DNA from 2 places in the Streptomyces solitudinis genome. Region 1 is predicted to be linked to the other one. Evidence: riboswitches for the same ligand, from Rfam matches in the RefSeq annotation. Region 1 holds a riboswitch; the other holds the start of a gene.

Region 1 (14,338 bases):
CGGCGGTCAGATCGTGGAGTACGTCGAGCTGGTCAAGCACGAGGGCCTCTCGCTCGCCTCCGACCCGTACGGTTCGGTCTTCTACCTGACGACCGGCTTCCACGGGCTCCACGTCACCGGCGGTCTGATCGCGTTCCTGTTCGTCCTCGGCAGGACGTACATGGCGCGGCGGTTCACCCACCACCAGGCGACCGCGGCCATCGTCGTGTCGTACTACTGGCACTTCGTCGATGTCGTCTGGATCGGACTCTTCGCCACGATCTACCTGATCAAGTAGTCCCGCCGCACCGGCCGGACACAGCAGAGCCATAAGCATCGACGCAGAAGATCCTGACACCGGGGTAATCCGTGAAAAAGCTCTCCGCACGACGGCGCCATCCGCTGGCGGCGATCGTCGTTCTACTCTTCGCGCTGGCGGCCACCGGGGGGCTGTACGCCGCGTTCGCTCCCGCGGGGGAGGCGCAGGCCGAGACGGCCTCCGCCCAGTCCCTCGCCATCGAGGAGGGCGAGAAGCTCTACGCCGTCGGCTGTGCCACCTGCCACGGCACCGGCGGCCAGGGCACCAGTGACGGTCCGTCCCTGGTCGGCACCGGCGCGGCCGCCGTGGACTTCCAGGTCGGCACCGGGCGCATGCCGCTCCAGAACCCCGGCGTCCAGGCGCCCGACAAGCCGCGGACGTACACGCAGCCGCAGATCGACCAGCTCGCCGCGTACGTGGCCTCGCTGGGCCCCGGCCCGGCGATCCCCACGGAGGACCAGTACAACCCCGAGGGGCTCAGCGGCGAGGAGATCGCCGAGGGCGGTGTGCTCTTCCGCACCAACTGCGCGCAGTGCCACAACTTCACCGGTGAGGGCGGCGCGCTCACCGACGGGAAGTACGCTCCGCAGCTCGACGACGTCGACCCCAAGTACATCTACGAGGCCATGCAGACCGGCCCGCAGAACATGCCCGCCTTCCCCGACTCGGTGATGCCGGAGAAGGAGAAGCGGCAGATCGCCGCCTACCTGGGCCAGGTCAACTCCTCCGAGGCGAAGACCCCGGGCGGGTACAAGCTCGGCGGCTTCGGGCCGGTCGCCGAGGGCCTGTTCGCCTGGGTCATCGGTCTGCCCCTCCTGGTCGGTGTCACCGTCTGGGTCGCGGCCCGTAACGCCAAGGCCAGGAAGTCATGAGTAGCGAGACTGGACCGGACGAGAACGTGTCAGACGAGAACCTGCCCTCCGAGCGGGGCTCGCGCCCCGGCGCGGAAGCCGAGAAGGCGGACGGCAACCCGTTCGCCGACCCCGGGCTCCCCCCGCACGAGGACCGCATCCAGGACATCGACGAGCGGGCGGCCAAGCGCTCCGAGCGCACCGTGGCCCTGCTCTTCACGCTGTCCATGCTGGCCACGATCGGGTTCATCGCGTCGTACGTGATCTTCCCGGTTGACCAGATCGTGTACATCTTCCCGCTCGGCCACATCAGCGCGCTGAACTTCGCGCTGGGCATGACGCTGGGCATCGCCCTGTTCTGCATCGGCGCGGGCGCCGTCCACTGGTCGCGCACGCTGATGAGCGGCCACGAGATGGTGCAGGACCGCTACCCGATCGGGGCGAACGAGGACACCAAGGCCGCCGCCCGGACCGCCTTCGCGGAGGGCGCCGCCGACTCGCAGCTCGGCCGGCGCAAGCTGATCCGCAACACGATGTTCGGCGCGCTGGCCCTCGTCCCGCTCTCCGGCGTGATGCTCCTGCGCGACCTCGGGCCGCTGCCCGAGGACAAGCTGCGCCACACGCTGTGGGCCCGCGGCAAGCGGCTGGTCAACGAGAACACGATGGAGCCGCTGCGGCCCGAGGACATCACCGTGGGGTCGCTGTCCTTCGCCATGCCCGAGGGCCTGGCGCCGGACGACCACGACTTCCACAAGGAGATCGCCAAGGCGGCCCTCATGCTCGTCCGGCTCGAACCGGAGGACATCAAGGACCCGCAGGAGCTGGAGTGGTCCTACGACGGTGTCGTGGCCTACTCCAAGATCTGCACCCACGTCGGCTGCCCGGTGAGCCTCTACGAGCAGCAGACCCACCACGTCCTGTGCCCCTGCCACCAGTCCACCTTCGACATGGCCGACGGTGCCCGCGTCATCTTCGGCCCGGCCGGCCACCCGCTGCCGCAGCTGCGCATCGGCGTGGACGACGAGGGATACCTCATGGCCCTGGGCGACTTCGCCGAACCCGTCGGCCCGAGCTTCTGGGAGCGCGGATGAGCAACACCCCCGACAACCGGCGCCCGCGCCCGAAGGCGCCGGCGGGCGAACGCGTCGCCGACTGGGCCGACGGCCGCCTGGGCATCTACGGCGCGGCCAAGAAGAACCTGCGCAAGGTCTTCCCCGACCACTGGTCGTTCCTGCTGGGCGAGATCGCGCTCTACTCGTTCATCATCATCCTCCTGACCGGTGTCTACCTGACGCTGTTCTTCAAGCCGAGCATGGCGGAGATCCACTACGAGGGCTCCTACGTCCCCATGCAGGGCGTGCTGATGTCGGAGGCGTACGCCTCCACGCTGGACATCAGCTTCGACGTGCGCGGCGGTCTGCTGGTGCGGCAGATCCACCACTGGGCGGCGCTGATCTTCCTGGTGGCGATGTTCGTGCACATGATGCGCGTCTTCTTCACCGGCGCCTTCCGCAAGCCGCGCGAGCTGAACTGGCTGTTCGGCTTCCTGCTGCTCGTCCTCGGCATGTTCACCGGCTTCACCGGCTACTCGCTCCCCGACGACCTGCTCTCCGGCACCGGCGTGCGGTTCATGGAGGGCGCGATCCTGTCGATGCCGCTGGTCGGCACGTACCTGGCGATGTTCCTGTACGGCGGCGAGTTCCCCGGCACGGAGATCATCCCGCGGTTCTTCGCCGCCCACGTGCTGCTGCTGCCGGGCATCATGCTGGGCCTGGTCGTCGCCCACCTGATCCTGGTCTTCTACCACAAGCACACCCAGTTCCCCGGGCCCGGACGCACCAACAAGAACGTCGTCGGCTTCCCGCTGATGCCGGTGTACATGGGCAAGGCCGGCGGCTTCTTCTTCCTGGTCTTCGGCGTCATCGCGATGATCTCGGCGGCGTTCCAGATCAACCCGGTGTGGGTCATCGGCCCCTACCGGCCCGACCAGGTGTCCACGAACGCCCAGCCGGACTGGTACATGGGCTTCTCCGAGGGCCTGATCCGCATCATGCCGGGCTGGGAGTGGGTCATCCCGACCGGGCACACCATCAACTTCGGCGTGTTCGTGCCGCTGATGGTGTTCCCGCTGGTGCTGGCGGTCATCGCCCTGTACCCGTTCTTCGAGTCGTGGGTCACCAAGGACACCCGGGAACACCACCTGCTGGACCGGCCGCGCAACGCGCCCACCCGCACCGCGGTCGGTGCCGCGTGGATCAGCTGGTACTTCGTGATGCTGGTCGGTGGCGGCAACGACCTGTGGGCCATCCACTTCGACATGTCGATCAACGCCATCACCTGGTTCGCCCGCATCGGCTTCTTCGTCGTGCCGCTCGTGACGTTCGTGGTCACCCGGCGCATCTGCCTGGGCCTCCAGCGGCGGGACCGCGACAAGGTGCTGCACGGCCGGGAGACGGGCATCATCAAGCGCCTGCCGCACGGTGAGTTCGTCGAGGTGCACGAGCCGCTGCCGCAGGAGCAGATGCACCTGCTCACGCAGCACGACCAGCCCGCGCCCGCCGAGCTGCCCGCCGCGGAGGACTCCGGCGGTGTCCGGCGCAAGGTCGGCCCCGTCGAGCGGCTGCGGGTGCGCATCAACCGCGGCTACTACGGCCCCAAGGGCCAGATCCCCAAGCCGACGCCGCACGAGTACGCGGAGATCAGCAGCGGCCACGGCCACCACTGACCGTCCGCCGCGTCAGCGCTCCGGGCCCCGCCCGCCGTCCGAGTCCGGACGGTGGACGGGGCCCTTCGGCGTGCGGCGGGTGCCGATAGGGTGCGGTACGTCGCGGCGCGTCGGCGCGCGCGGCACCGGTTCCGTACCCAGGCCCACCCAGGAGCGTGCCCATGAGCGCTGTGACCCCCGCCGGAGGCGACACCATGGCGGACCGCTCCTGGCCGGACGTGCTGAGCGCCCTCCTGGCCGGGCGGGACCTCACCCGCGAGGACACCGCCTGGGCCATGGACCGCATCATGCGCGGCGAGGCCAGCGACGCCCAGATCGCGGGCTTCGCGGTGGCGCTGCGGGCCAAGGGCGAGACCGTGGGCGAGATGTCCGGTCTGGTGCGGGCGATGTACGAGCACGCCAACACCATCGAGGTGCCGGGCCCCACCGTGGACATCGTGGGCACCGGCGGCGACCGGGCCCGCACGGTGAACATCTCCACGATGTCGGCGATCGTCGTGGCGGGAACCGGGGCGCGGGTCGTCAAGCACGGCAACCGGGCGGCGTCCTCGGCGAGCGGCGCCTCCGACGTGCTGGAGAAGCTCGGTGTGAACCTGGAGCTGACCCCCCGCCGCGTCGCGGAGGTGGCGGAGGAGGCCGGGATCACCTTCTGCTTCGCGGTCAGGTTCCACCCCGCGCTGCGCCACGTCGCCGCCGCGCGGCGGGAGCTGGGCGTGCCGACGACGTTCAACTTCCTCGGTCCGCTCACCAACCCGGCGCGGGTGCGGGCGCAGGCCACCGGTGTCGCCGACGCCCGCATGGCCCCGATCGTCGCCGGTGTGCTCGCCGAGCGCGGCACCTCCGCCCTGGTGTTCCGGGGGGACGACGGTCTCGACGAGCTGACCGTCACCGCCACCTCCACGGTCTGGGTGGTCCGGGACGGCACCGTGCGCACGGAGACGTTCGACCCGCGCGACGTCGGCGTCGAGCTGGTGCCCGTCGAGGCCCTGCGCGGTGCGGACGCCGCGTACAACGCGGAGGTGGCCCGGCGGCTGCTGGACGGCGAGCGGGGGCCCGTGCGGGACGCGGTGCTGCTCAACTCGGCCGCCGCCCTCGTCGCGCTGGAGCCCTCCGGGGAGCCGCTGGCCCGGCAGCTCGCGGCCGGCATGGAGCGGGCCGCCCACGCGGTCGACTCCGGCGCGGCGAAGGCGGCGCTGGAGCGCTGGGCGCGGGCCACGCACGCCTGACGCGGCGGGCCGTCCGCCTGGTCCGGCCCCGTCCGGGGCCGGGCGGACGGCTGTGCCATACTCACGTCTCAGGTCACGAGTGACGGCGACCCAAGGCCCCGGCCCGCCGTCCGGCAACCCTCCAGCCGTGGCGGGGTGCCCCGGGTGATGACCGGGCCGCACGACAGCAAGGTCGGCGGCAAGCGCGGTCGAGGGAGTTCCCACATGAGCGGGCGAATGCGGTAGGGCCGTACGGCCCCGGGCGCCCCAGCGCCCCGCTGTCCTGCGCCCCGCCACCGCCGCGCCCCCCGTGGGCGCCCGCGGGCCGGGCACCCCCTCGGCACCCCGATCCGGAGATCCTCATGTCCGCTTTCCCCGCTGCCCTGACCGTCCGTGCCGGAACCGTCACCGGCGCGCCCACCGCGTCCGCCGTGCCCGGCTCCGCAGTACCCGCGCCCGCCCCCGCCGTACCCGCCCCCGCCGCCGACGGGGCGGTGCCGGACGCGCCGCTGCCCGTGCTGGGCGACGACGTGCTGGTGCCGGTCTCCGGCGGCGGCCGGGTCCCCTACGCGGCGCTCGACTACGCCGCCAGCGCCCCCGTCCTGCGCCGGGTGTGGGACGACGTCGCCGCCTACGCCCCGTACTACGGCAGCGTGCACCGCGGCGCCGGGCACCTCTCGCGGCTGTCCACCGACCTGTTCGAGGACAGCCGCCGGACCGTCGCCCGCTTCCTGGGCTGCCGCCCGGACGACCAGGTCGTCTTCACCCGCTCCACCACCGACTCCCTCAACCTGCTGGCCGCGGCGCTGCCGCCGGGCACGCGGGTCTTCGTCTTCGCCAGTGAGCACCACGCCGCCCTGCTGCCGTGGCGCGGGCACGGCACGACGTGGCTGGACGTGCCGCGCGGCCCGCGGCAGGCCGTCGCGGCGCTCGAAGAGGCGCTGCGCCGCGCGCCGGGAGGCCCGAAGCTCGTGTGCGTGACCGGGGCGTCCAACGTGACCGGGGAGCTGTGGCCCGTCGCCGAACTGGCCGCCGTCGCGCACCGGCACGGGGCCCGGATCGTGCTGGACGCCGCCCAGCTCGCCCCGCACCGCCCCGTGGACGCGGCGGCTTGGGACGTGGACTGGGTGGCCTTCTCCGGGCACAAGCTCTACGCCCCCTTCGGCGCGGGCGTCCTGGCCGGCCGCGCGGACTGGCTGCGCGATGCCCCGCCGTACCTGGCGGGAGGCGGGGCCAGCCGCAGCGTGGTGCGCGGCGCGGACGGCGGCGTCACCGCGCGGTGGCACACCACCGCCGCCCGGCACGAGGCGGGATCGCCCAACGTCATCGGCGCCTACGCCGTCGCCTCCGCCTGCCGCGCGCTGACGGAGGCCGGGTTCGGTTCCCTCGTGGCCAGGGAGCAGCGGCTGCTGGACCGGCTGCTCGCCGGGCTCGGCGCGCTGCCGGGCGTGGCGGTGCTGTCCCTGTTCGGCCCGGGCGCGCCCCGGGTGGGCGTGGTGTCGTTCACCGTCGCGGGCCTGCCCGCGGCCGAGGTGGCCGCCGCGCTCTCGGCCGACCACGGGATCGGGGTGCGCGACGGCCTGTTCTGCGCGCATCCGCTGCTGCGCGCCCTGGTGGGCGCCGGGGACGCGGAGCCGGGGGAGTGCGGCGCCGGGGACGCGCCGGGCGGGCGTCCGCTGGGCGCGGTGCGGGTCAGTTTCGGCGCGGGCACCCCGGCCGGGCACGTCGAGCGCTTCCTGGCGGCGCTGGGCGGCCTGGTGCGGCGGGCCGCGGGCTGAGGCCCGGCGGCCCGCCCCGGACGGTCAGGAGTCCAGGCCGATGGCGAAGGCCGCCTCCAGGTCGTGCTGGGAGTAGGTGCGGAAGGCGATGTGCGTCTCGGTGGCCTCGACGCCGGGCACCTTGCTGATCCGCCCGGGGATGACCTCCGCCAGGTCGTCGTGGCGCGCCACCCGCACCATGGCGATCAGGTCGTGGGCGCCGGTCACCGAGTACACCTCGCTGACGCCCTCCAGCGCGGCGATCTGCTCGGCGATCTCCGGAATCCGGTCGGTGCTGGTCTTGATGAGCACGATCGAGGTGATCACGGCTTGGTCTCTCTTTCGGTCGCCTGAGCGGGGCCGCGCCGGGCCCGGAGACGGCCGGGCGCGCGGCGGCGCGGCCCACTCTAATGCGCGGCCCTCCGCGCGGCCGGATGATGACGGCTCGGCCACGGCCGGGTCACCGCGCCCCACGTGACGGGCGGCAGGCCGTAGGGTTGCGGTAGGTCTCCGCCCCCCTTTCCGGAAAGCAGAGGACGACACATGCCGGTCCCCCAGCCCACGGCCGAGCAGCGCTGGCGCTGCACCCTGTGCGGGAACCTGACGCGTTTCGACGTGACGCGCAGCAGCCGGGTCGTGGAGTACGTCCACCTGGACCTGGCGGGGGAGCCGAAGGTGGAGGAGCGCGAGGTCCTGAGCGAGTCCGTGGAGTCCGTGCGCTGCCGCTGGTGCAACGCCGTGGACCAGGTCGAGCTGGTGGACCGGCCCGGCGCGCAGGTCTGAGACGGCTGGGACGGGTGTGGAGCCGTGCAGGAGACGACGGGCGGTGAACCGCGCGAGGAGCGGCCGCGCCCTGCCGAGGGGCTCGACCGCCCGCTGCCCGAGAAGGTGCGGCGCAAGGTGGTGGCCCTCACCGGCGAGGCGCTCGGCGGGCTGACCGTCGCGGAACTCCCCGCGCCCCTGCGGCAGTACGCCCGTTTCACCCCCGCGCGGCGGGCCAAGTTCGGCGGCAACGCCATGGCCGCCGCCCTGGAGGGTGACGCGGTCTTCCGGCAGCGCATCGCGGCCCGGCTGCGCGAGCTGGAGCCGGAGCTGTCCGGCGCGCTGGACGGCGGCTCGCCCCCGGCCGCGGCCGACCCGGTCGCCGTAGCCGCCGTCGCCTACGTGCTGCGTCCCGAGGGCTGGGCGAAGCTGGTGGCCGCCGCGGGGGAGGAGGCCCAGCGCGCCCAGGCCGAGCGGGCGGGCGAGGAGGCCGAGCGGGAACTCGCCCGGCTCCGCGCCGAGCTGGCCGAGGTGCGGGGCGCCCGGCGGGACGGGCACGACCGGATGCGCGCCGAACTGGACGCCGCCCGGCGGGAGATGGACGGGCTTCACCGCAGGCTGCGCAGCGCCCAGAGCGACGTCCGGCGCGGTGAGGCGGCCGTGCGCAAGCTCCAGGCCGAACTGGAGGAGGCCCGGGCGCAGGCGGCGACGCAGAAGACCGCGGCGGACAGTGAGGCGCGGCGGCTGCGGGCCCGGGTGGCGGAGGCCGAGACGGCGCTGGAGGCCAGCCGCCGGGCGTCCCGGGAGAGCCGGGGCGTGGCGGACATGCGGGTGCGGCTGCTGCTGGACACCGTCCTGGACGCGGCCCAGGGGCTGCGGCGGGAGCTGGCCCTGCCGCCGGCCGGCCAGCACCCGGCGGACACCGTGGAGGCGGTCGAGCCGGGACGCATGAGCCCGAAGGACGTGGCGCAGCGGGCCCTGTCCGACAGCGATCCGGCGCTCCTCGACCAGCTCCTGGCCCTGCCGCAGGTGCACCTGCTGGTGGACGGCTACAACGTCACCAAGACGGGTTACCCGACGCTGCCGCTGGAGAAGCAGCGGCTGCGGCTGCTGGGCGGTCTGGCCGGACTCGCCGCCCAGTCCGGCGCCGAGGTGACCTGCGTGTTCGACGGGGCCGAGCTGGCCACGCCGGTGCTGCTCGCGCCGCCGCGCGGGGTGCGGGTGCTGTTCAGCAAACCCGGGCAGACGGCCGACGAGCTGATCCGCCGCCTGGTGCGCGCCGAGCCGGCGGGGCGTCCGGTCGTCGTCGTCTCCACCGACCGCGAGGTCGCCGACGGGGTGGCCCGGGCCGGGGCGCGTCCGGTCGCGTCCGCCGTGCTCATCCGGCGGCTTGCCCGGTCCTGAGCCCTCCCGTCCCTTTTCCGGTCCGCCGTCGCACTCGTCCCCGATGACCGTCCGCGTGGTGAACGCAGCGTCAAGTGCCGGTCGCTGCCCGTGTGATGTTGGTAAAGGATGACGGTGTACCGTGAGATTTATGCCGCAAGGATTTGAAGCGCGCGTCGGCACGTGGCTAGTGTCTGGGCTCGAACCTTCGCGCGGTTGATCATCCATCCGGGATGTCAGCGGAGGTACCGCCGAGTCCGCTGCGCCCAAAGCGGAGCCGGGGCCAGGGTTTCTGTCGCCCCGGCAGGCGGCTGAGGAAGAAGGAGATCGCCCCAGTGGCGTCCCACCGTCGTCCCAAGCAGCCGGGCCGCACCCGCGCGACCGTCATCACCGCGACCGCCGCCGCGGCCGTCGCCATGACCGCCAACACCGCCCAGGCCGACCCAGGTGACGACCGGCGCGGAGTGAAGGCGGAGGTCGACCGGCTGCACGAGGACGCGGCGGTCGCGACGGAGAAGTACAACGGCGCCCAGGAGAAGGCCGACAAGCTCCAGGAGCAGGTCGACAAGCTCCAGGACTCCGTCGCCCGCGGCCAGGGCGAGCTGAACGAACTGCGCAACGGCCTCGGTTCGATGGCCACCGCCCAGTACCGCAGCGGCGGCCTCGACCCGTCCGTGCAGCTCTTCCTCTCCTCCGACCCGGACGAGTACCTGGAGCGGGCCTCCGCGCTCGACCAGCTCAGCGGCAAGCAGATAGCCGCGCTGAAGAAGATCCAGGACAAGCAGCGGCTGCTGGAGCAGCAGCGCGAGGACGCCGGCGAGAAGCTGGCCGACCTGTCCGAGACGCGCAAGGAACTGGCCGCCCAGAAGAAGAAGGTCCAGGGCAAGCTCGCCGACGCGCAGAAGCTCCTCAACAAGCTCACCGAGGAGGAGCGGCAGGCGATGCGGGAGCAGGAGCAGCGCGCCAGCCGCGCCGCCGGCGAACGCGCCGTGGCCGGGAACGCGGCGAGCGCGAGCGAGGCGCCGCCGGTCACCGGACGCGCCTCCTCCGCCTACCAGGCGGCCACGACGCGGGTGGGCATGCCGTACGCCTGGGGGGCGGAGGGCCCCAACGCCTTCGACTGCTCCGGGCTGATCAAGTGGTCCTACCGCCAGGCGGGCATCTCGGTGCCCCGCACGTCGCAGGCGCAGGCCAGCGCGGGCACGCGCATCAACAGCATGAGCGACCTGCGCGTCGGCGACCTGGTCATCCTGCGCAACGACCTGGGGCACGTGGCGTTCTACGCGGGCAACGGCCAGATGCTGCACGCGCCCTACCCGGGCGCGCCGGTGCGGTTCGAGGCGATCTCGACGAGCGGCATGCCCTTCATGTGGGGCGTCCGCATCTGACGCCCGGCTGCCGCGGGGCGCCCGGCCCCCGCCGGGGCCCGTCCGGCACGGCTGCCCCGTGAGCCCGTCCGCATGAGCCCGCTGACCTGAGCCGTCCGCAGAAGCCCGTCCGCCGCGTGCGGCGACAGCCCCGGCCGTCGTCCCGCACACCGGACGGGCTTCTGCCGTGCCCGGATCGCCCGTGCGGGTGATTCACCGGGGGCCCGGGTGCCGCCGGTGTCCCGGCGGTGACCTGCGCGAGTGCGCCGCGGCGCCGCTCCTTTCCCGGTTCCGCGGTCCTTGGACCCCGGGTGACCGTCCCGCTACTGTGCGGGCCGCACGTCCCCGGTCAGGGGAACGCGTCAGCGAAAAGGAGCGCGGGCACCTGTGGGTTCGCACCGGTCTCATCGACACAGCCTCCCGGGCGGCTTCGTCCGGGGGGCGCGGGTCACCGTCCTGACGGCCGCCGCTTCGGCGGCCGCGCTCACCGCCGTCCCGGCGGGCGCGGACCCGGGCGGGGCGTCGGCCGCGTCGGTCAGCGCCCGGGTGGACGAGCTGTACCTCCAGGCCGAGCGGGCCACCGGGGCGTACAACGACGCCGCCGAGAAGGTCACCGCGCTGCGCCGGCAGGTGCAGCGGGCCCAGGACGAGGTGGCCCGCGGCCAGGAGCGGGTCAACCGGCTGCGGGCCGGGCTCGGATCGGTGGCCGGGGCGCAGTACCGGGCGGCCGGTCTGGACCCGGCCGTCGCGCTGCTGCTGTCCACCGAGCCGGACGCCTACCTGGACAAGGCCGCCACCCTGGAGCGCATCAGCACCCGCAACGCGGGCGAACTGCGCGCCCTGCGCGGCGCCCAGCGGCTGCTGGACGCGCGGCGCGGGGAGGCCACGCGCAAGCTCGGCGCGCTGGAGGAGCAGCGGGGCGAGCTGCGGCGGCACAAGAAGTCGGTGCAGAGCAAGCTGGCCGCCGCGCGCAGGCTGCTGAACCGGCTCACGGCCGAGGAGCGCGAGGAGCGCGAGCGGCGGGAACGCGCCTCGCGGTACGGCAGCCGCGCCGCCGCCGCGCCGCCGCCCGCCGGGCCCGCCGCCTCCGGACGCTCCGGGGCCGCCCTGAGCGCCGCCCAGCGCGTCCTGGGCCGCCCCTACGCCTGGGGCCAGGCGGGCCCGCACGCCTTCGACTGCGCGGGTCTGACCCAGTGGGCCTACCGGCAGGCGGGCGTCTCCCTGCCGCGCACCTCGCAGGCGCAGGCGCGCGCGGGCAGCCGGGTGCCGCTGGCCCAGGCCCGCCCCGGCGATCTGGTGATCTACCGGGGCGACGCCAGCCACGTGGCGATGTACGCGGGGAACGGACAGGTGATCCACTCCCCGTACCCGGGCGCGCAGGTGCGGTACGACCCGGTGGGCATGATGCCCGTCACCGCGGTGACCCGGCCCTGAGCCCGGCGCCGGGCCCGGGGCCGGGCTCAGGGTGGCCGTCCGGCGCGCCCTCCGGGCGGGCGGCGCCGTGCGGTGCGGCGGCCGTCGTGCGCCACAGTCCCGCGCAGGACAGCAGCGCCGCCGCCACCAGCAGCCCGTTGCGGGCGAACAGCAGGAGGAGACCGAGCGGTTCGCTGCTCACCACGGCGTCGAAGAAGACGGGGAACTCCAGCAGCGTCACCCCGGTCGCCGCCAGGACGAGCCAGGCGGGCACCAGCTGGCCCCGCGAGCGCAGCGCCAGGCAGACGGCCGCCAGCCCCACCAGCCACACCAGGTACTGCGGGCTGATGACCCGGCTGGTGACGGTGAACAGCAGCACGGCGGCGAACGCCGCGTCGGCGAGGGCCGACGGGGTGCGGTGCTCCGCCCGCAGCCGCCACCACAGCAGCCAGCCGAACGCCGCCACCGTGCACAGCAGCGACGCGGTCGCCACCGTCTGCACGTGCGGGCCGAGGAACTCCATCGAGCCGTAGTTGAACCGCACCTCGCCCGGCCAGCCGAAGTGCCGCGAGACGTGGAAGACGAGGGCGCCCACCGACTCGACCTCGATGCCCCGCTCCCGCTGCGCCCCCAGGAACGCCCAGCCGCCGGGCAGGACGACGGCGGCCAGCCCCGCCAGGACGGCCGCCGTCCCGGCCGCCGCGCCCCACACCGCGCGGGTCTGCCGTCCCGGGGCGGTGCCCACGAGCAGCAGCGCGGGCCACACCTTGAGCAACGCGCCGAACGCCACCAGCGCCCCCGCCAGCCGGGGGTGCCGGGCGGCCGCCAGCAGGGCGGCCACGGCCACGGCCGTCACCATCACGTCGTAGCGGGCGTACACCGTCGGGCCCAGCAGCGGCATGCCGGCGATCCACAGCCACGCCCCGGCCCGGCCGCCCGCGGGGCGGCGGGCGGCGGCCAGCAGCAGGGCCAGCACGACGGCGTCCGCCAGGCAGGCGAACGCGAAGAACGCCACCGGGTAGGTGAGGAACGGCAGCAGCAGCGGGGACAGCACCGGCAGCGCCGCACCCGGCGGGTACTGCCAGGTGACGTCGTCCACCGGGAAGGTGCCGCCGCGCAGCACGTCCGCCCAGCCCTGGTAGATGACCGAGACGTCGGTGGTGACGTCGGGGCCGCGCAGGGTGAGCACGCCGAGGACGCACAGCAGCAGCGCGGAGCGGGACACGGCCCAGACCAGGAGGGGGAGGCGCATGGTGCACGACCGTACGCGGTGCCGCACGGGAGCCGGAAGCGGCGACCCGGTACTGTCGTCGCCGATGCACCAGATGCCCAAGACGCTGATCGTCACGAACGACTTCCCGCCCCGGCCCGGGGGCATCCAGGCGTTCCTGCACAGCATGGCGCTGCGGCTCGACCCGGACCGGGTCGTCGTCTACGCCTCGACCTGGAACCGCACCGCCGAGGGCCGCGAGGCCACCGCCCGCTTCGACGCCGAGCAGCCGTTCACCGTCGTACGGGACCGCGCCACGATGCTGCTGCCCACCCCCCGGGCCACCCGGCGGGCGGCGGCGCTGCTGCGCGAGCACGGCTGCACCTCGGTGTGGTTCGGGGCCGCCGCGCCGCTGGGGCTCATGGCCCCGGCGCTGCGCGCGGCCGGTGCGCGGCGGCTGGTGGCGACGACGCACGGGCACGAGGCGGGCTGGGCCCAGCTCCCCGCGGCCCGGCGGCTGCTGCGCCGCATCGGCGAGGGCACGGACACGCTGACCTACCTGGGCGAGTACACCCGCTCCCGGATCGCCGGGGTGCTCACCCCCCAGGCCGCCGCGCGGATGGTCCAGCTCCCGCCGGGGGTGGACGAGAAGACGTTCCACCCCGGCTCCGGCGGCGCCGCCGTGCGGGAACGGCTCGGGCTGGCCGGGCGGCCCGTCGTGGTGTGCGTCTCCCGGCTCGTGCCGCGCAAGGGGCAGGACACCCTCATCCGGGCGCTGCCGCGCGTCCTGGCCGAGGTGCCCGACGCGGTGCTGCTCGTCGTCGGCGGCGGCCCCTACGAGCGGGACCTGCGGGCGCTGGCCGAGGAGAGCGGCGTCGCCGACGCGGTGCGGTTCACCGGACCGGTGCCCTGGGCGGAGCTGCCGGCGCACTACGGGGCCGGTGACGTGTTCGCCATGCCGTGCCGCACCCGGCGCGGCGGGCTGGACGTGGAGGGCCTGGGCATCGTCTACCTGGAGGCGTCCGCCACCGGGCTGCCGGTCGTCGCCGGTGACTCGGGGGGCGCCCCGGACGCCGTGCTGGACGGCGAGACGGGGTGGGTGGTGCGCGGCACCAGCCCCGAGGAGGCGGCCGACCGGATCACCGTCCTGCTGCGCGACCCCGAGCTGCGGCACCGCATGGGCGAGCGGGGCCGGGCCTGGGTGGAGGAGCGCTGGCGCTGGGACCTCCTCGCCGGCCGGCTGCGGGAACTGCTCTGACCCCGGGCCCGGGGCGCCGGCCGCCGCGGCGCCGGTGCCGCGGTTGCGGTGCGGGGGCCGGGCGCCGAGGCTGGGCCGTGTGGAGCCCGTCGCCGCGCTGGAACGGATC
Region 2 (14,338 bases), on a different contig from region 1:
CTCCGGAATGACCACCTCCGGTTCGCCGTGTCCCGCGCGGGCGCCCGCGCCGGCGCCCCGGGCCGCCCCGCGCCGCACACACGCGGGCGGCCCCGCTCCGGCGAGGGAGCGGGGCCGCCCGAACGGTCCTGGGGAGCGCTTACGCGCCGCCTGCCACGGCGGGGATGATGGAGACGCCCGCGCCGTCCGGCACCGGCGTGGCGAGGCCCTCCGCGAACCGCACGTCGTCGTCGTTGACGTAGACGTTCACGAATCGGCGGAGCTTGCCCGTGTCGTCCAGGACGCGCGCCCCGATCCCGGTGTGGTTCTTCTCCAGGTCGGCCAGCACCTCGGCGAGGGTGGCGCCCTCGGCCGGAACCTCGGACTTGCCGCCGGTGTAGGTGCGCAGGATGGTCGGAATGCGGACGTTAACGCTCATGCGGTGTTCACCTTCGTACGAAAACGGAACGGGTCAGGCCAGGCCGGCGGCGCGGAAGGCGTCCAGCGAGGGGCGGATGACGGCCGAGGGGCCGGTCGTCGGGGCGACGGCGTCCAGGGTCTTGAGGCCGTCGCCGGTGTTGAGCACGACCGTGGTCAGCGCCGGGTCCAGCACGCCCGCCTCGATCAGCTTGCGGGTGACACCGACGGTCACCCCGCCGGCCGTCTCCGCGAAGACGCCCTCGGTGCGGGCGAGCAGCTTGATCGCCTCCACGACCTGCCCGTCGTTCACGTCCTCGACCGCGCCGCCGGTCCTGCGGGCGATGTCCAGCACGTACGGGCCGTCCGCCGGGTTGCCGATGGCCAGCGACTTGGCGATGGTGTCGGGCCGCACGGGCCGCACCACGTCGTGCCCGGCCTTGAACGCCCGCGAGACCGGCGAGCACCCCTCGGCCTGGGCGCCGAAGATCCGGTACGGCCGGTCCTCGACCAGGCCGAGCGCGATCAGCTCGCGCAGGCCCTTGTCGATCTTCGTGAGCTGCGAGCCGGAGGCGATCGGGATCACGAGCTGGTCCGGCAGCCGCCAGCCGAGCTGCTCGCAGATCTCGTACGCGAGCGTCTTGGAGCCCTCGGCATAGTACGGGCGCAGGTTCACGTTCACGAAGCCCCAGCCCTCGCCGGCCGGGTCCCCGATCAGCTCGCTGCAGAAGCGGTTCACGTCGTCGTAGGTGCCCTCGATGCCGACCAGCTCGCCCCCGTAGACGGCGGCCATCACGACCTTGCCCTGCTCCAGGTCGTGCGGGATGAACACGCACGAGCGCAGGCCCGCGCGGGCCGCGGCGGCGCCCACCGCGCCGGCCAGGTTCCCGGTGGAGGAGCAGGAGAGCGTGGTGAACCCGAAGGCGCGGGCGGCCTCGACGGCGATGGCGACGACACGGTCCTTGAAGGAGTGCGTCGGGTTGCCCGAGTCGTCCTTGACGTGCAGTTCTCCGGTGACGCCCAGTTCGCGGGCGAGGTTGTCGGCGCGCACCAGCTTGGTGAAGCCGGGGTTCAGGTTGGGCTTGGCGGCCACGTCGGCGGGGACGGGCAGCAGCGGGGCGTAGCGCCAGATGCTGTTCGGCCCGGCCTCGATCTGCTTCCGCAGCGCTTCGGCGTCCCCGGTGGGCAGGTCGTAGGCGATCTCCAGGGGCCCGAAACAGGCACCGCAGGCGAAGTGCGGTCCGAGCGGTGTGCGCTCACCGCACTCGCGGCAGGAGAGCGCCGCGGCGGGACCGAGGGAGATGTCCGAAGGTTCGGTGGTGTTGGCAACTGTCTGCACAGCCATGGAGGCGAGGCCCTTTCTCCTCATCTTCCCCACGACGGCTTTCGCCGAGGGACGGAATTGGCACCTTCCCCACGGCGGCTTCGCCCCGGACATGAACCGGAATGACGTAATGGCACGCGGGAGGGTTGCCGGGGCTTCAACGGGCCGTTCCCTCTGCCCCTCTGGATGAGCTCTATGGCGCCGGAGGGCGCGTTTGTCGGTGGCGACGCGCCCCGACATGCGGAGGTCACGTGCGCTGCTCAAGACTGTAACCGACGGCTGTGACGGTGGATGCGGTCGTCCGAACCGCGAGACGGTGACGTCCGCGGGTGATCCCTACGGAGGCGGATACGTGCTGGACGAGGTCGAGAGCTGGCTGCGGCGGCGTTCCTGGAGCGCCGATGACCGTCCGATGGCGCGGCTGCTGGCCGCCAAGCGGGCCGCGGGCACGCGCGGGAGCGTGAGCGTCGTGCTGCCCGCGCTCAACGAGGAGGAGACGGTCGGCGCCATCGTCTCGGTGATCCGCGGCGAGCTGATGACGCCGGACGTGCCCCTGGTGGACGAGCTGGTCGTGCTCGACTCCGGCTCCACCGACCGGACCGGGGACGTGGCCGCCGCCGCGGGCGCGAAGGTCGTCCACCGGGACGCGCTGCTGCCCCGGATACCCGCGGTGCCCGGCAAGGGGGAGGTGCTGTGGCGCTCGCTGCTGGCGACCAGCGGCGAGATCGTCTGCTTCATCGACGCCGACCTGCGGGACTTCCGCTCCCGCTTCGTCTCCGGCATCGTCGGCCCGCTGCTGACCGATCCGGGGGTGCGGCTGGTCAAGGCGATGTACGACCGGCCGCTGGGCGACAGCCCGGCGGGCGGCGGACGGGTGACGGAGCTGGTGGCCCGCCCGCTGCTGAACCTGCACTGGCCCCGGCTGGCCGGTTTCGTCCAGCCGCTGGGCGGGGAGTACGCGGCGCGGCGGTCGCTGCTGGAGCGGCTGCGCTTCCCCGTCGGGTACGGCGTCGAGCTGGCCCTGCTGGTGGACGCGCTGGACCTGGTGGGGCTGGACGCCCTGGCCCAGGTGGACGTGGGCGTGCGGCGGCACCGCAACCAGGACGGGCAGGCGCTCGGCCGCATGGCGGCGGCCATCTACCGCACCGCGCAGCTCCGGCTCACCGGCGCCCCGCTGACCCGCGCGGAGCTGACCCAGTTCGACCGCGTCCCCGAGGGCGGCTTCGCCCCGCGCACGCGTCCCGTGGACACCCTGGAGCGCCCGCCCATGGCCGGTGTGCCCGAGTACGCGGCGGCCCGGGACGCGGCCTGACCGCGGCGGCCTGACCGGGGCGGCCGGTTCCGGTGCCGTGGGCGGCCGGTGACCGGCCGGGACGGGCCCGCTGACCCGGGCGCCCGCACGGCCGTTCGCACGCGCCGGGGTTCCGGACCCGCACGGCCGTTTGAACGCGGCGGGTTCCGGATACGCTCGCCGCATGGTCGCTGCGTCCCACGAGCCCCAGGTGTCGTCGTCCCAGGTCCTGGTCGCCTCCAACCGGGGGCCCGTCTCGTACACCCTCGGCGACGACGGGTCGCTCACCGCGAAACGGGGCGGTGGCGGGCTCGTCTCGGGCCTGTCGGCCATCGGCTCCGACGCGGACGCGGTGTGGGTGTGCGCGGCCCTGGGCGAGGGCGACCGCGCCGCGGCCCGCCGCGCGGACGGGCTGCTGCCGCAGACGGACACCGCCGGGCAGCGGGTGCGGATGCTCGACATCCCCGCCGGGACGTTCGCCGACGCCTACAACGGCGTCGCCAACTCGGTGCTGTGGTTCGTCCACCACCTGCTGTACCAGACGCCCCTGGAGCCCGCCTTCGACACGGCGTTCGAGACCCAGTGGGCGGCCTACGAGGCGTACAACACGGCCTTCGCCGACGCGCTGGCCCACGACGCGGAGCCGGGGGCGGCCGTCCTCGTGCAGGACTACCACCTGACCCTGGTGCCCGCCCTGCTGCGCGAGCGCCGCCCCGACCTGCGCATCGGGCACTTCTCGCACACCCCGTGGGCACCGGCCGACTACTACCGGCTGCTGCCCGACGACACCGCCGCCGCCGTCCTGCGCGGCGTCCTCGGCGCCGACCGGGCCGCGTTCCTCACCCGGCGCTGGGCCGAGGCGTTCGCCGCGTGCTGCGCGGACGTGCTGGGCGCCTCGGTGGAGCGGGACGGCGAGGGGCTGCGCGTCACCCACGACGGCCGCACCACGCGGATCGGCGTGCACGGCCTGGGCGCGGACGCGGACTTCCTGCGCGAGCGGGCGCACCGGCCCGACGTCGCGGAGCGGATGGCCGCGCTGCGCGAGCAGATCGGCACCGGGGACGACGGCGCGCCGCGCCGGACGATCGTGCGGGTGGACCGCACGGAGCTGTCCAAGAACATCGTGCGCGGCCTGCACGCCTACCGGCGGCTGCTGACGGAGCAGCCGCAGTGGCGCGGGCGCGTGGTGCACGTGGCGTTCGCCTACCCCTCCCGGCAGGACCTCGCCGTCTACCGGGAGTACACCGCCGAGGTCTCCCGCGTCGCCGACGGGATCAACGCCGAGTTCGGCGCCGGGGACTGGACGCCGGTCGTGCTGCACGTCAAGGACGACTTCGCGCGTTCGCTGGCCGCCTACCGGCTGGCGGACGTGGCGCTGGTCAACCCGATCAGGGACGGCATGAACCTCGTGGCCAAGGAGGTGCCGGTCGTCTCGGACGACGGGTGCGCCCTGGTGCTGTCCCGCGAGGCGGGCGCGGCGGCCGAGCTGGGCGCGGACGCGCTCGTGGTGAACCCGTACGACGTCCGCGACACCGCGCGGGCGCTGCACGAGGCGCTGCTGATGGCGCCGGACGACCGGGCCGGGCGCACGAAGCGGCTGGCCGCCGCGGCGACCGCGCTCCCGCCGCAGCGGTGGTTCCTGGACCAGCTCGCCGCGCTGCGCGGCTGAGCGGCGCGGCGCGGCGGGCGGCCGGGCACGACGGTGACGCGGCAGCGGTGACCGCCCGGCGTCAGAGCGCGGCGAGCAGGGCGGCGACGCCCTCGGGGCCGGGGACGACGACGTCCGCGCGGTCGGCCAGCTCCGTCACCTCGGTACTGCCGCTGCACACGAGCACGCCGGGCACTCCCTGCGCCCGGCGCTGCTCGACGGCGGCGAAGGCGGCCAGGTCCCCGAGGTCGTCGCCCGCGTAGAGCACGGGCCCCGCGTCCTTCTCGGCCAGGTAGGCCGTCAGCGCCACGCCCTTGTCCACGCCGTGCGGCCGCAGCTCCAGCACGAAGCGGCCCGGCTCGACGCGCAGTCCGTGGCGGGCGGCCAGCTCGGACAGCGGCTCGCGCAGTGCCGCGAAGGCCCCGGACGGGTCGGGGGCCCGCCGCGTGTGGACGGCGACGGCCAGCCCCTTGTCCTCGGTGGACACCCCTTCCGGCACGCCCAGCGACGCCAGCAGGCGGGGCAGTCCGGCGCGGACTTCGGCGATGCCCGGGTCCGGCGGCGGCACGCTGACCTCGCCGGTCGCGGCGTCCCAGCGCTCGGCGCCGTACGCCCCGAGGACGGTGAGGTTCTCCAGGCCCGGCACGCCCGCGAAGCCTCCGTAGCGCACGGCCAGCTCCGCGGGGCGGCCGGTGACGATGGCGACACCGCGCAGCCGGGGTGCGAGGCGTGCGAGTGCGGGCACCACGGCCGGGTGGGCGCGGGCCTGGTCGGGGTCGGCGACGATCGGGGCGAGGGTGCCGTCGAAGTCGAGTGCGACGACGGAGCGTTCCGGCTCCTCCCGCAGCGCGGCGAGTCCGGCCCGGCCCCCCGGGGTGGCGGGCCCGGGGATTTCGGCCCCGGTTCCCAAGGCCCGGCCGGGGGTCGCGTGGGGGGCCGCGGCGGCGGGGACGTCGGTGGGTGCGTCGGCGTGTGCGTCAGGGCTGCCCATGGCGGCGACCCTACCGGCGCGCGCGCCGTCCGTCCCGGCGGCGCCGCAGCCGGTTGACGGTCACCGGGTCGTGGGCGAGCGCGCGGGGGTCGTCCAGCAGGGCGTTGAGGAGCTGGTAGTAGCGGGTCGGCGAGATGCCCAGCCGCTCCCGGATGGCCCGCTCCTTCGCGCCGGGGCCGGACCAGCCGCGCCGCTCGACGGCGAGCACGGCCTCGTCCCGCGCCGACAGCCCGGCCCCGGCGGTCCCGGCAGGCTCCCCGGCCCCGGCAGCCCCGCCGGGCTCACCGGGCCCGTCCGGCCCGGCGCCGCCGCCGTCCGCTTCGTCCGTGTCCTCCGCGCTCACCACTCCAACGTAACCGCGTCCGCCGACAGCCGTCGGCTCACCGGCCGCCCGGCGCGGCCGACTCCTCGGCCCACGCCTTGCGCTGGAGCGAGCCGAGCACGTTCTCCGGACTGCCGCCGGGTGCGACGGCCTCGCCGATCGCGTTCTTGATGTCCTGGCTGGTCTGCGCCCAGGACACCTTGTCCACCGGGTAGAACTCGGCGACCGGGAGCTGTTCGAGGAACGGCCGCAGGTCCCGGTGGACGTCGTCCTCGCTCATCCGGTCGGACGCGGAGGTGGTGACGGGCAGCAGGTCGTAGCGCTCGGTGAAGGCGTAGTGCTGCTCCACCGAGAAGACGAAGTCGAGGAAGGCGCCGATCTCCTCGCGGTGCCCGTTCTGCTTGAAGCCCATGATCCAGTCGGCGACGCCCATGGTGGCGCTGGCGGCGCCCAGCCGGCCCGGCAGCGGCGCGGTGCCGTAGTCCACGTCCCCTTCGGCGGCCTGGCTCATCAGCGTCGGGTGCCCGTTGAGCATGCCGACCTCGCCGGCGGCGAACGCGTCGAAGACCTCCTGGCGGTCGGTCTCGCCGGGGGCCTGGGGGCCGGTCAGGCCGGTGCGGACCAGTTCGTCCCGCAGCCAGGTGAAGGTGCGGACGTTCTCGGCGGAGTCGATGGTGTAGCTGCCGACGTTGTCGGTGTACCCGCCACCGCCGCTGAGCATCCACATCATGGTCTCGGCCGGGGCCTCCTCCGGCCCGAGCGGGAGCCCGTAGGGAATCCTGACGCCCGCCTCCTTCAGCGCCCGGGCCGCCGTCCTCAGCTCCGCCCAGGACACCGGCGGCGCCTCGGGGTCGAGACCGGCACGGGCGAAGAGGGTCTTGTTGTAGAAGAGGAGCCGGGTGCTGGAGACGAACGGCAGCCCGTACTGCGTCCTGCGCAGTTCGCCGGCGCGGGCGAGGCCGGGCAGGAAGTCGGCCTGCACGGGTATGGAGAGCAGTTCGGAGGCGCTGTAGAGGTCGCCGCCCGCCGCGTAGTCGGCGTAGGCGCCGATCTGCGCGATGTCGGGGGCGTCACCCGCCGCGACCATGTCGGCGACGGCCTTGTCCACCTCGTTCCAGCTCAGGACGGTGACGTCGACGCCGATGTCCGGGTGCTCCTCGTGGAAGGCTTCGACGAGCCTGTCCCAGTACACCTGCGAGCCGTTGCCCTCCTGCGGGGTGCCGTAGTCGGCGGCGACGAGCTTCAGGGTGACGTCGCCGCCTCCGGGGCCGCCGCACGCCGTGGCCGACAACCCCACCGCGCCCGCCATGCCCGATGCCGCCAGGGCCAAAAACCGACGCCGCCGCACTACCTGTCCCCTTTGTCTGTCGCGGGGCGCTCGTGGCGCCCCCGTACCGAACCCGCACGTCAGTGCGCCCCTCGTGGGGCCGTGCGCAAGGTACGAGTGTCCACACCGCCGCACCGCCGGCGGACACCGGCCCCCGTTTACCGGACGTCCGCACCCTCCCCCGCCGCCGTCCGGAAGCCCCGGGCAGCCGGGCGTCCGGGCGCCTAGCCGAGCGTGCGGTAGCGGCCCTGGTAGTAGGTGAGGGGGCCGGACGGCCCGGACGGGACGGCGGCGGTGACCACGCGGGCCACCAGCAGCGTGTGGTCTCCGGCCGTGTGCCGCTGCTCGGTGCGGCACTCCAGCGCGGCCAGCGCGCCGTCCACCAGCGGGGCGCCGCTCGCCTCGCCCCGCACGTGCGGCAGCTCGGAGAACAGCAGCCGGTCGCTCAGCCGCCCCTTCATGGAGAAGCGGCCCGCGACCGGGCGCTGGTCCTCCGCGAGCAGGTTGGCGGCCCACAGCGGCGCGCGCTCCAGCACCTCGTCCATGCGGGAGCCGGTGCGCACGCTGAGCAGGACCAGCGGCGGGTCCAGGGAGACGGACACGAACGCCGTCGCCGTCATACCGGCGTGCGCGCCGTGCGGACCGTCCTCGGGGTCGAACGCCGTCACCAGGACGACGCCTCCCGCGAGCCGGGCCATAGCGGCCCGGAACTGCTCCTCGTTCACCCCTCCAGCATGCGGGACGGGGCCGCCGGCGGTGCGGTCGGCGTGCGGGGACGGGGTTCCGGTGCGGTGCGCTGCTGTCGGGTACACACGGGGAACGCTAACCAGCGCGTACCGGGGCACACATCGGACCGGGGAACCAGCCGGGTCCTAGGACCGGGCGACGGGCCCGCCCGGGCCCCACGTGCCGACGTCATATGTGGGGCTCTATGGGAGCGCTCGCAGTCCGTCCAGCCGTTGACGTGATCTTTGTTGTGACTTGAGTCACAGATGGGATTATTCGTTGACCCTGTGTACCGAGTGAGGAGCAGCCTGTGATTCAGTGGCCGTGGCACTCGCAGGAGTGGCACTCGGAGCAGACGGGCGATCCGCGGGGGAGGGCGATGGAGAGCGACTCCGGACCGTACGTACGCCTCACGACCCTGCGCCGTCTGCACCAGTCCGTGGCGCAGCTCAGCACCGCCCGCAGCCTCGCCGACACCCTCCAGACGGTCGCCGACGGCGTGGTGAACGGACTGGGTTTCGAGATGGCCGCCGTCAACCTGGTGCGGCCCGACGGCGACCTCGTCGTCGCCGCCGTCGCGGGCAGCACCGGAGCCGAGGCGATGATGGCGGGCCGCGTCGGCTCCCGCGCCTCCTGGGAGCGCCGGCTCGCGATGGGCGAGGCGTGGGGCGAGCTGCGGTTCGTCCCCTACACCGACGGCTGGGTGCTGGACGACGACGACGTGCCGCAGTGGCACACCCCGGGCCCGGCCCCCCGCTTCGCGGACGAGTGGCACCCGATGGACCGCCTCTTCGCCCCCATGTACACCCCGGACGACGAGCTGCTGGGCGTCATATCCGTCGACCGGCCCCGCTCCGGGCGCCGCCCCGGCTCCTGGGGCCGCGAGGCGTTGCAGATGTACGCCTTCCAGGCGGCCATCGCCATCAGCAACGCGCGGCTGCGCGCCAACATGCAGCGCGCCCTCGTCAGGCTGGAGCGGGAGCAGCAGGCCCTGCGGGCGAGCGAGGAGAGCTTCCGCGCGGCCTTCGAGTTCGCCCCCAGCGGCATGGCCATCGCCGAGATGGGCGGTGACCAGCACGGACGGCTCATCAAGACCAACGACGCCCTGTGCCGCCTGCTGGGCCGCTCGGCGTCGGCGATGCGCCGCTACTCCTTCTCCGACCTCGTCCACCCCGAGGACCTCGGCACCCTGCAGCGCACCGCCGTCGAGAACGGACGCGTCGAGCTGCGCATGCACCGCAGAGACGGCACCTACGTGTGGGTCTCCCTGCGCCACTCGGTGGTGGCCGACACCACGGACGGGCCGCGCTTCCTGCTGACGCACGTCGAGGACATCGAGGAACGCAAGCGGCACGAGCTGCAGCTCGCGCACCGGGCCAGCCACGACGCGCTGACCGGCCTGCCCAACAGCGCGGAGCTGCGCGCCCGGCTCAGCGCCCGGCTGTGCGAGCGCCCCGGCCCCGTCCCGGCGCACTCCCCCGGGCCGCACGGCGTGCCCGCGCACGCCTTCGCGGACCGGGGCTACGAACCGGGGACGCTGGAGCCGGACGCCTTCGGCGGCGACGGCCACGGGGCGGGCGGCTACGGCCCCGGCGGCTACGGGGGCGTGGCCTACGACGGCGGCCTCGCGGCGGAGGCGTACGACGGCCGCCTCGCGGCGGAGGGGTACCCGACGGAGGCGTACCCGGCCGAGGGGTACACCGCCGGCGGGTATCCGGCCGAGGCGTACGGAGGGGACGCCTTCGCGCCGGAGGGGCCCGGGGACGGCGGCTTCCCGGCGGACGGCGGCGCCCTGGTGGCGGTCGGCCCCGGCTTCGACCACCACACGCACCTGGTCGCCCCGGAGAGCGACGACCCGGGCGAGAAGGGGCTCGCCGTCCTCTTCTGCGATCTGGACGGCTTCAAGTCGATCAACGACCGCTACGGCCACCACTGCGGTGACGCGGTGCTGGTCGAGGTGGCCCGGCGGCTGGCCGGCGCGGTGCGGGACAACGACACCGTCGCCCGTCTCGGCGGAGACGAGTTCGTCGTGCTCGCCGACGGCCTCGGGCGGGCCGACGCCGGCGACCTCGCCGTGCGGCTGCGCAACGCGATCATCCCGCCCATACGTGTCGAAGGACGCACGGTCCGGGTGGGGGCGAGTTTCGGAATCGGCTGGGCTTCCTGCGGCCAGTCGGTCGAGGAGATCCTGCAATCCGCTGACCAGCGGATGTACGTGGAGAAGCGGTCCAGGGCCAAGAGCCACCGCCGCGCCGGGTAGGGCCGGACGCCGCTTAGCACGTCCCTCTCCGCTCACCCGAACGGGGTAGGCTGCGCCAGGTCAGCCATTTGCCGTATGAGGAGAGCAGGGGATGACCGCCGGTAACAACGGTACGAACACGCCGGAGGGCGACGACCCGTTCGGCTACCTGTACCGCCAGGAGGACGGCGCGCCCGCCCAGGGGCCCCAACAGGGTACTCCCCGCACCTCGTACCACCAGGTCAGGCCCGTCGGTGAACGCCGGTACGGGAACCAGGCCCCGCAGCAGGCCGCTCCCCAGCAGCAGTACCCGCAGCAGCCCGGCGGCACGTACCCGGGCGTGCACTACGCCGCGCCCGAGACGCAGCCCGGAGGCCGCGAGGCCGCCCGCCGCGAGGGGACCCGTCGCGCGGCGGGCTCCGGTGCGCACGGCGGCGGCCACGGCGCCCCGCAGCGGCGCAACGGGCTGCTGATCGCCGCGCTCGCGGTCGTCGGCGCGGTGGTCATCGGTGTCGGCGCCGCCGTCGCCTTCAGCGGGGACGACGACGCGAAGAACGCCGGGGCGGACACCTCGGCGGCCGGTCAGGCGCAGGGCGGCGACGGGCAGCAGGACGGCGGGGACTCCGGGGACGGCGGGAAGAAGGACGAGGCCGAGGCGGCACCGCTGCCCTCCGAGGACGCCTCCAGCCTCCGCCTGGACGGCGGCCCGCAGGTGGCGGCCGACGTGCAGGGCTCCAAGGCCAGGGACGGCAAGTACGTCGCCCCGTTCAACCAGCCGGGCGCCGCGGCGACGTGGACGGCCGAGGTGCCCGAGGCGGGCCAGTACACCGTCTACGTCGGCTACACCGTGCCCGGCAAGGACATGAACGCGACCCTCACCCTCAACGGGGAGCCGCAGAACCGGCCGCTGAACATGAAGAACTTCGCCCGCGCGAAGGAGAACGACTGGGCCAAGGGCTGGACGCAGACCTACGCCTGGGTGGAGCTGAAGGAAGGCACGAACACCGTCCGGGTGTCGTGCGAGGAGGGCAACGCCTGCGACTTCGCGCTGGACCGCGTCTGGCTGGAGAAGGGCCACGTGGGCGGCTGACGGAAGTCCGCCGCCCGCGCCGTGCGGACGCGGGCGGCGCCGCCGGGGCCGCCCCGCCCGGCCGCGCCCGTCAGGCCCCGCTCACCGTGCGGACGGTGCGGGTTCCACGATCCACCCGCCCCGGCGCAGCACGCCGCGCACCGTCCAGTCCCCGTCCAGCACGACGAGGTCGGCGTCCAGGCCCGGTGCGATCGCGCCCACCCGGTCGGCCAGCCCCAGCAGCCGCGCGGGGGTGGCCGAGACCGCGCGCACGGCGTCCTCGACGGCCAGCCCGTCCACGGTGACCGCCCGGCGCAGCGCCGTGTCCAGCGTGAGCGTGGAACCGGCGATGGCGCCGTCCCGCGCGAGCCGGGCGACGCCGTCCACGACGTCCACCTCCATCGGGCCGAGCTGGTAGCGGCCGTCCCCGAACCCGGCGGCGTCCATGGCGTCGGTGATGAACGCGACGCGGTCGCCGCCCGCGCGGGCGAAGGCCAGTTGCAGCGCCGCCGGGTGCAGGTGGGTGCCGTCGTTGATCAGCTCGACGGTGACGCGCTCGTCCTCCAGCAGCGCGGCGATCGGCCCCGGCGCGCGGTGGCCCAGCCCCGGCATGGCGTTGAACAGGTGGGTGGCGACGGTGGCCCCGGCGTCGACGGCCTCGCGGGTCTGCTCGTAGGTGGCGTCGGTGTGCCCGACGGCCGCGATCACCCCGTGGTCGGCCAGCAGCCGGACGGAGTCGATGCCGCCGGGCCGCTCGGTGGCCAGCGTGCACATGACGGCGGTGCCGTGGGCGGCGTCCACCAGTTTGCGCACCTCAGCCGGGTCGGGGTCGCGCAGCAGTTCCTCACTGTGCGCGCCCTTGCGGCACGGCGAGATGAACGGCCCCTCGAAGTGGACGCCGGCCAGATCGCCCTGCTGCACCAGCTCGGCCAGCAGCGCGGCCTGGCGGGCCAGCACGTCGAGGTCGCCGGTCACGGTGGAGGCGACGAGCGTGGTGGTGCCGTGCGCGCGGTGGGTGCGCACACCGGTGAGCACGTCCTCGGCGGTGCCGGAGGTGAAGGAGGCGCCGCCGCCGCCGTGGTTGTGCAGGTCGACGAAGCCGGGGACGAGCCAGTGGCCGGTGAGGTCGAGCGCGCCGTCCGCCCCCGCCCCGCCGGACGCCGTTCCCCCGGACGCCGTCCCGCCGGGTTCCGGCGCCCCCGCCGCCCCGGCGGCCCCCGCCGCCGTCACGGCGGTGATCCGCCGCCCTTCGACGGTCACCCGGCCGCCGTCCAGGACGCCCGACGGCGTCACCACCCGGGCACCGCTCAGCACCGTGCGCCCCGGCCTTGCCTGCGCCGTCGTCATCGCCGTGGTCATCGGCTCGCAACCTCCGCGGAGAGTAGATCCCAGGCGAGAAGTCCCGCGCCCAGGCAGCCGGCGGCGTCCCCCAGGGCCGCCGGCACGATCGAGGGCAGCCGCTGGAACGTCACCCGGTCCCGCACGGCCCCGCGCAACGGGGTGAACAGCGTGTCGCCCGCCTCGGCCAGCCCGCCGCCGATGATCAGCATGCGGGGGTCGAGCAGTGTGAGGGCGGTGACGAGGCCGGTGGCCAGGGCGTCGATCGCGTCCTGCCACACGGCGACGGCCCGCGGGTCCCCCGCCACGACGGCGCGGGCGGCGTCGGCGGCGGTGGCCGCCGGGTCCCCGCTGGCAGCGGCCCACGCGCGGCCCACGGCGGAGGCCGAGGCCATCGTCTCCAGGCAGCCGCGCTGCCCGCAGCCGCACTCGGGCCCCGCGGGCCGCACGACGACGTGGCCGATCTCACCGGCGCCGCCGTGGGCACCGGCCTCCACTCGCCCGTCCAGACCAATGGCGCCGGCGATGCCGGTGCCCAGCGGCACGAACAGGAACCGGTCCACGCCCGCGCCTGCGCCGATGCGGCCTTCGGCGAGGCCGCCGGTGCGCACGTCGTGGCCCAGCGCGACGGGCAGGCTGGCACCCAGGCGCTCGGCGAGCAGGGCGCGCAGGGGCACGTCTTTCCAGCCCAGGTTGGCGGAGAAGCGCACGACACCTTCCGGCTCGTCCAGGATGCCGGGCACGACGACTCCGGCGGCGGCCGGTCCCGTCCCGTAGCGGTCGGCGCCGACGCGGCGCAGTTCGTCGGCGAAGTCCAGGACGGCGGCGGTGACGGCGTCGGGACCGCGCTTGCGGCCGGTGGGGCGGCGCGCCTCGTGCAGCAGGCGGCCGTCAGGGCCCACCAGGGCGGCCTTCATCCCGGTGCCGCCCACATCGAGGGCGATGACGTATCTCACGGGGGTCAGTGTCGCCCGAGAAGGCGTGAAAGGTCTAGTCCACTCTCGATGTGGAATGGGAGCGCACCCGCACGACGGCACCGGTTCCGGCTCCCGGACGTGCGGGCGGCGGGGCGCGGGAGGCGGCGCCCGGCAGGCGGCGCGCGGCAGGCGGCGCGCGGCAGGAACGTGCGCCGCTCAGTCCCAGCCGCGTCCCTGCCGGCCGCGCTTGACGTCGCTGCGGTGCCGCTTGCCCCGCAGCCGCCGCTCGTTGACGCCGCGCGGCACCCGCTTCGGCTTCCGCGCCCGCGGCGGCGGGGCCGTGGCCTCCGCCAGCAGCGACGCCATGCGGACGGCCGCGCTCTCCCGGTTCCGCCACTGCGAGCGGTGCTCGGCGGAGCGCACGACGAGGACGCCCCCGACCAGCCGCCCGGCCAGCCGCTCCAGCGCCCGTTCCTTCCACACCGGCGGCAGCGCGTCCGTCCCGGCCAGGTCGAAGCGCAGCTCGACCTGGCTGTCGGTGGTGTTGACGTGCTGCCCGCCCGGCCCGGACGAGCGGGAGAACCGCCAGGTCAGCTCGGCTTGGGGGAGGGCGACGGAGCCTCGGATGAGGTAGGGACCGGACATACGTCCATCGTTCCCGCCCGCAGCGCCCGCGCGCACACCGTTTTCGTCACGGATTCCGCGCGCGAATTTCCCACGGCTGGAACCCGCGCGTACCCACGCGACGTT

What was found. A riboswitch is a leader RNA that binds a small molecule or an ion and turns the genes downstream of it on or off. The one in region 1 is predicted to bind S-adenosylmethionine.
Region 2: it holds a riboswitch for S-adenosylmethionine, as region 1 does, so the genes downstream of both, thrC (threonine synthase) here and V1J52_RS10855 (aminotransferase class V-fold PLP-dependent enzyme) in region 1, are expected to answer to the same signal.

Annotation. Positions count from the first base shown of each region.
Region 1 covers NZ_JAZDCW010000003.1:747,908-762,245, forward strand. The annotation lists gene ctaE (aa3-type cytochrome oxidase subunit III) at 1-277, shown strand, start outside; gene qcrC (cytochrome bc1 complex diheme cytochrome c subunit) at 349-1,170, shown strand; gene qcrA (cytochrome bc1 complex Rieske iron-sulfur subunit) at 1,167-2,240, shown strand; gene qcrB (cytochrome bc1 complex cytochrome b subunit) at 2,237-3,874, shown strand; gene trpD (anthranilate phosphoribosyltransferase) at 4,036-5,100, shown strand; SAM riboswitch class IV at 5,172-5,291, shown strand; gene V1J52_RS10855 (aminotransferase class V-fold PLP-dependent enzyme) at 5,442-6,857, shown strand; gene V1J52_RS10860 (Lrp/AsnC family transcriptional regulator) at 6,882-7,163, opposite strand; gene V1J52_RS10865 (hypothetical protein) at 7,380-7,619, shown strand; gene V1J52_RS10870 (NYN domain-containing protein) at 7,644-9,002, shown strand; gene V1J52_RS10875 (C40 family peptidase) at 9,317-10,369, shown strand; gene V1J52_RS10880 (C40 family peptidase) at 10,736-11,782, shown strand; gene V1J52_RS10885 (glycosyltransferase 87 family protein) at 11,760-13,013, opposite strand; gene V1J52_RS10890 (glycosyltransferase family 4 protein) at 13,087-14,229, shown strand; gene V1J52_RS10895 (PHP domain-containing protein) at 14,309-14,338, shown strand, end outside.
Region 2 covers NZ_JAZDCW010000005.1:417,153-431,490, forward strand. The annotation lists gene V1J52_RS15945 (MoaD/ThiS family protein) at 140-418, opposite strand; gene thrC (threonine synthase) at 452-1,741, opposite strand; SAM riboswitch class I at 1,759-1,913, opposite strand; gene V1J52_RS15955 (glucosyl-3-phosphoglycerate synthase) at 2,073-3,032, shown strand; gene V1J52_RS15960 (alpha,alpha-trehalose-phosphate synthase (UDP-forming)) at 3,196-4,680, shown strand; gene otsB (trehalose-phosphatase) at 4,742-5,650, opposite strand; gene V1J52_RS15970 (DUF3263 domain-containing protein) at 5,661-5,879, opposite strand; gene V1J52_RS15975 (extracellular solute-binding protein) at 6,031-7,281, opposite strand; gene V1J52_RS15980 (flavin reductase family protein) at 7,524-8,111, opposite strand; gene cdgB (diguanylate cyclase CdgB) at 8,405-10,285, shown strand; gene V1J52_RS15990 (carbohydrate-binding protein) at 10,377-11,354, shown strand; gene nagA (N-acetylglucosamine-6-phosphate deacetylase) at 11,436-12,692, opposite strand; gene V1J52_RS16000 (ROK family protein) at 12,689-13,627, opposite strand; gene arfB (alternative ribosome rescue aminoacyl-tRNA hydrolase ArfB) at 13,805-14,233, opposite strand.